DNA from 2 places in the Shewanella oneidensis MR-1 genome. Region 1 is predicted to be linked to the other one. Evidence: riboswitches for the same ligand, from Rfam matches in the RefSeq annotation. Region 1 holds a riboswitch; the other holds the start of a gene.
The links. Region 1 has a riboswitch for lysine ahead of SO_RS04700 (Na+/H+ antiporter NhaC family protein). Riboswitches for the same ligand answer to the same signal wherever they lie in the genome.

Region 1 (3,143 bases):
AATTTGCAGCAGGTTAGGTTGGATAAAAAAGCGGGCGTTATGGGTTAATGGCGTGGTTAAGCTGGCCGCCTTGCTCTCTGCATCCTGTAATTGGTAATCCAGCAGCAATCGTGCCTGCAACACTTTGCGGGTTTCGAAACCATCATTAAGGTGTGAGGTGGAAATAATCTGATACTCACGCTCAGTGGGTATGCCAGCCGAGGTGGCAGAAACGCTATTATCGCAAGCGGTTAACAGCGTGAGCGTAGCAGTGATGCAAATTATCCTACATATCCCTATAGCCATCTGAACTCCATTGGCAATTTATGTTATTGAAATGTAAACTGATTCGTTTGTAAATTGGCGACATTATACACAAAAAAGCCCCTATGGAATAAAAAGCGCTCGGCAGAATAAAGCAAAGATTGCGGCAAGGAGAGCCGAGAATTATTAGGTTGATAACACAAGCAGATTGCCCTGATAAGCCCTTATCCTTTACGCTTAGTGACGCCGATAAATTACCCACAAGCTATGTAAACCTGTGGTTAGCTTGTTCAATGGAGAGAAAACGATGAGCTCAGATGATAAGCCAGAACTAACCACAGCACCTTCCCAAGCCATCCCGCAGGAAGCCTTTGATTGGTATGATGAGTATGCCCACGGGATCATCGACCGCCGTGAGTTTATGATGCGCCTCGCAGGTTTAGTGGCACTGGGTTTTACCCTCAGCACACTCACAGGCGCACTGATGCCTAACTATGCCTTAGCCGAACAAGTCTCCTTTAACGATCCCACAATCCAAGCCAGTTATGTGAAGTTTCCTTCCCCCGAAGGCTATGGCGAAGGGCGGGGTTATTTAGTCTTGCCAAGCGCGTTGCTGATCCCTGGCCAAAAGGCTGGCGATCCTAAGACCTTAGATCCCACTAAAAAAGCCCCCGTGGTGTTAGTGGTACACGAAAACCGTGGCCTTAATCCTTATATCGAAGATGTGGCCCGCCGCTTAGCGGCCAAGGGTTATATCGCCTTTGCCCCCGATGCGCTTTACAGCCTTGGTGGATATCCTGGTAATGATGATGCGGGCCGCGCCATGCAAGCGAGCCTCGATAGAGCCAAAATCGAGCAGGATTTTATCGCCGCCGCCCGCTTTTTAAAGTCGCACCCGCAGAGTAATGGCAAACTCGGTGCCGTCGGATTTTGCTTTGGTGGTTATATCGTCAATATGCTCGCCGCCATCATCCCGGACGAGCTTGCCGCAGGCGTGCCTTTTTATGGCACCCCAGCGGTCACTGAGCTACGCAGCCGAGTTAAAGGCCCGCTAATGTTACAATTTGCCGCTTTAGATCAACGGATTAACGATACATGGGCCGAGTATGAAGCCCAGCTAAAGGCCAATAAAGCCGATTACGCCGCTTATCTTTACCCGAATGTGAATCATGGTTTCCACAATGATTCCACCGCCCGTTATGATGAGCCAACGGCTGAGCTCGCATGGGCAAGAACCTTGGATTTCTTTGGCAAACATTTACTCGTATAAGCCCATTTTGCGCCATTGCGACGGTTGAAAAGCAGATGTTTCTTCCGTTGCCAACTTGTAGGTGATTCGTTGTTTTATGCGCGAATGGGATCAAAATACTTGCTATCAGTTCCCATCTCGCTAGAATGCCCGCTCGAATACCTTTAAGTAGAGGCGCGCTGCCTATGACTACTTGTGCGGAGGGTGATGCCGCAGATGTACAAGGAAAGGAGTCAGCGCCGAAGTAGCCAGGTCATCAAACCGAGCTGCTGGTTTTGCATCAAATAGGTGCAAGACTGCCATAGTCATCCACTATGGAGCGCTACCTGAAGGGGCTGAGGAGTATTACCTCCCTATAGGTTTTGTTTCTTTATCCTCTCGGTAGATCTCCACCCGTTTTCTTTAGGTGAAAAGAGATCATGGAAATTAGTCATTTTGCCGACTCCGGTTGGTCAGTGCTTCCCCCTTTGTTAGCCGTCGCCTTGGCGATCATCACTCGCCGCGTACTGTTATCCCTTGGCGTAGGGATTGTGGCCGGCAGTTTGTTACTCAATCAGTTTTCTCCCTTTGATTCATTGCACTATATGTTCAATACCGTGCTGAGGATTTTTTGGGTCGATGGCGCACTTAATCGCGACAATATCAATATGTTGCTGTTTATGTTGCTGCTCGGTGGGCTGATTAGTTTGATGAGCGTCTCTGGCGCCACCCGCGCCTTTGCCGAATGGGCGGCCAAGCGCGCTAAAACTCGCCGCGGCGCTAAGGGCTTAACTGGCATCATGGTGTTTGCATTTTTTATCGATGATTTTTTCCACAGCTTATCGGTGGGGGCGATTTGCCGCCCGGTGACCGACCGCTTTCAAATCTCCCGCGCCAAACTGGCCTATCTTTTAGATTCCACCGCCGCGCCCGTGTGTGTGCTGATGCCTATCTCCTCTTGGGGCGCCTATATTATCGCCCTCGTTGGCGGCATTATGGCGGCCCACGGCATCACAGACCAAAGCCCCATCTCCGCCTTTGTGGAGATGATCCCGATGAACCTTTACGCAGTGTTTACCCTGCTGATGGTGCTGGTGGTGATTGCCTTTCAGCTCGATATCGGCTCGATGCGCTGGCATGAAGAGCGTGCTTTGCAGGGCAAATTGTGGGATGAATCTAAAGGCCGGCCGATTGGCTTAGATATGGAAAGCCCAGAGGATAGCAACGGCGGCATGATTGACATGGTGCTGCCCATCTTCACCCTAACCGCCGCTACGGTTTACTTTATGATTGACTCGGGCGCCGCGGTGCTTAGCGCGCAAGGGCTGCCCTTTAGTGTGCTTGGCTCCTTTGAAAACACTAACGTAGGCTCATCGTTAGTGTATGGCGCTCTATGCAGCTTAGGGGTATCGATTGCCTTGGCGCTGCGCCTAAAACTTGGCGCAAAAAACTGGATCAAAGCCGCGCCCCAAGGCGTAATGGCGATGCTGCCAGCCATCAATATTCTGCTGTTTGCCTGGGCGATTGGCGCCGTAGTGCGCGATGTTGAAACCGGTAAATACCTAGCCTCCCTTGCCAATGGTAACTTGCCAATTGAAGTGTTGCCTGCAGTGGTGTTTGTGTTGTCCTGCGCCATGGCATTTGCTACTGGCACCAGTTGGGGCACCTTTGG
Region 2 (3,143 bases), 1.9 Mb from region 1:
TATTCAGGGCAATACAAATGCTTACAGGATTTCGGGCCGGTATGGAGATCTAATACAATATCCGCTTCATGGGCCATGGCCTGCAGGTTAACCGCCAGTCTATGACCCGTGGTCACCCCCCAATCGTTGCGTAATCGCCGCTGGCAAGCTTCAACCAAGGTGCTGCGATAAGCTTGAATAAGCTCGCTATCACTTAGCTCAGCATGTTCCTTATACCAAGTTGGCAAATCTATCGCGTGATTCAAATACTCTCGGTTCCAGTTTACGCCAGTTATCGGATCAAAACGCCCAAGTGTAAACTCACCGCTTTTTTGATTAATCCCCAGCGGATTAGCTAACGGCACCAAGGTAATCTCACCTAAGATATCGCAGCGTTCGAGCTGCTTCATCAATTGATAAATCACCGCATTACCTTGCACTTCAGCGCCATGGACATTGGCTTGAATATAGACTTTCGGGCCAGAATGCTTACCGCTTGGCTTGAAATGATAAATCGGCAACGTCAGCGCCTGCCCTGCGGCAAGCTCCCCAATTTGCAGAGACGATGTTGTCGGCAACATATTAAGCGCCTTCAAACAGATTTTCGTGCAACGCTTTAACCACCTGCGCCGCTTCAGATTCGGCCACTAACACACACAAGTTATGCGGGCTCGCACCCTGGCAGATCATGCGCACATTATGGGGTTCCAGCACTTCAAACACGCGGCGGCAAATACCGGCTGTGGTGGCTATGCGATTACCGATAATCGCAACTAGGGCTAAACCATCCTCCACGCGCACACGGCAGTGTTGTGATAACTCTTGCAGCAACGCTTCACTTAACAGACCTTGGCCACTGGAGTCGGAGCCAGTTTTATCAAGCGTGAGTGATACGTTAACTTCAGAGGTGGTAATTAAATCCACACTGATCTTATGTCTTGCTAAGGTCGCAAAGGTCTCGGCCAAAAAGCCCTGCGCATGTAGCATTTGTAGGCTGTGTAAATTCAGCAGGGTTTGATCACGGCGCAGCGCCACAGCACGAAACACAGGCGCATCTTCAACCTGGTGGCGGATCCAAGTCCCGCCTTTTTCTGGCTCCTTGCTTGAACCCACAAACACTTGAATTTGTTGACGCACAGCTGGAAGAATCGTCGCAGGATGCAGCACTTTGGCACCAAAGGTTGCCATTTCAGCAGCTTCGTTAAAGCTGATTTCGGCAATAGGATGGGCATTTGGTGCAAGCCGTGGATCAGTCGTATAAATCCCCGCCACATCGGTCCAAATCTCAACCGCAGAGGCTGTTAAGGCTTCAGCTAACAATGCCGCGGAATAGTCGCTACCACCGCGGCCAAGCGTAGTGGTTTGCCCCGCCTCATCTGCACCAATAAAACCTTGAGTTACAATCACTTGTTCAGACAACAGCGGCAATAAGTGTTCACGGGATAACAAGGCAATCTGTTCAACTTGTGGCTCGGCACGGCCAAAATGGCTGTCGGTACGCAGTACTCGGCGCACATCGAATGCGCTCGAGTTCGCGCCTTTTTCCCGTAACACTGCCGCAAATAATGCTGATGAACATTGTTCACCAAGGGACAATAACTCATCCATAGTCGCCTTGCTGCGTGCTGAGACTAAGGCTTCGCTCAGGACCGCCATGCGGCTGAGCAGCTTATCTAACGCGGCCGCAACATCATTGGGGCGACCGAGTTTATCTAAGATAGCGTATTGAATTTGCGCAATTTGTTTTAATCGTTGCAAACGACCATCGTCGTTAATCGACTCTTGAGTGAGTTCAACCAAAAGATTGGTCACGCCACTTGAGGCGCTAACCACCACTAAACGGCAATCGGGATTACCCAGCACAATCTCGGCACAGCGATTCATTGCGCCGTAGTCGGCAACTGAGGTTCCACCAAATTTAGCGACAACAAGAGACATTAGCGCACCTCCGCAAAAGCAAGAGATACGATACAAACTTCAATAACAGATTGATTAACTAACATGATTACGCTCCGAACTAACTTCGTTCGAAGAGCCTGGTGCTCAATGATACGCACCCCAAAAGAAGGGAAACAGCAATCGTCACCAGAAGCTCTCCACCAATTACAGGTGACAATCGTTAGGATTCAGCCTAAGCGACCGACATAAACATGCAGCAACCACATCTATGCCTCGGCGCTAATCTCCCTCATCAATCATCGCTGGAGTTTGTGCTCCTCTGATTGACTACCTAGTTAACGCTCCTCTTCTGTTCCTTTCCGCCGGAAAGGGACGAAAAAAGTAGCAATAAACCCCTAATGAAGTCAATGCTAATTTCACACCTGATAAACAAATTCAATAAACGCTTTTAAAAACAATGGGGATTTATGGACCAAAGCAAAAAGAAACGAGAAAACAGTATAGGCTTGATGTGGAATTCAATGGATTTAAAAAAACACTCACCAAGCCTTGCTGTGAGAGAGCAAAGCCTAGTCAGAAAAAATAGCTAAAAAAGAGTAAGCTGTAGTTAGGTGACCAAGTCTGGCAGCTCATAAACTAAGCGGACATAATCGTTAAATCGGCCTAAACACACTTCGTTATATCCGGCTAAAGTGCAAGGCACTAAACTCACCTCACCCCTTTCCACCATGTAGATGGCATATTGATTAAACTTTTTCCCTAATTGTAATGCCATGCTTCTGTCGATAAACACGGCCCAACTCTTCTCCATATGGGATAAATCAGGCGATGCACCGATAAGTGCGCGATAGGGACTGCCTAATAATTCAATTTCACGAAGTAATTGACGGTCGAGTAAACGGTTTTGGCTGGAACTAAGGAGGGTTGAAGCGGGGTTATGGGCGGTAATTACAGCAAAAGAAAAATTACAGGATAATGCTTGAGTAAGCAAAAACAACGGCGTTTGATAATGCTGCCACAAATCTTGAGTCATGTTGTCCATCGGTAGTCTAGTCGAAAAATGAACCCGACTTAGTTTAGCAGAGCGTCTCAAAAATCCAAAGAGGCGTGAACTCGCTCACAAGAATTAGAAATACATTAGTTATACTAATCAATGACTAAAGTAAATATCATGGTAAATTAACGCCTAATCCAGAAATTTGTTAACATTTCATTTGTTAACAAATGCCTAAAACGAGTACAATGTCGTCATTGGCCAGTTAAGC

Region 2: linked by a shared signal. The riboswitch ahead of lysC (lysine-sensitive aspartokinase 3) and the one ahead of SO_RS04700 (Na+/H+ antiporter NhaC family protein) in region 1 are both predicted to bind lysine.

Annotation. Positions count from the first base shown of each region.
Region 1 is NC_004347.2:1,040,239-1,043,381, forward strand. It holds gene SO_RS04690 (hypothetical protein) at 1-285, opposite strand, end outside; gene SO_RS04695 (dienelactone hydrolase family protein) at 551-1,513, shown strand; lysine riboswitch at 1,654-1,825, shown strand; gene SO_RS04700 (Na+/H+ antiporter NhaC family protein) at 1,912-3,143, shown strand, end outside.
Region 2 is NC_004347.2:4,122,509-4,125,651, forward strand. It holds gene SO_RS18540 (succinylglutamate desuccinylase/aspartoacylase family protein) at 1-560, opposite strand, end outside; gene lysC (lysine-sensitive aspartokinase 3) at 562-1,917, opposite strand; lysine riboswitch at 2,061-2,235, opposite strand; gene SO_RS18550 (DUF3293 domain-containing protein) at 2,486-2,920, opposite strand.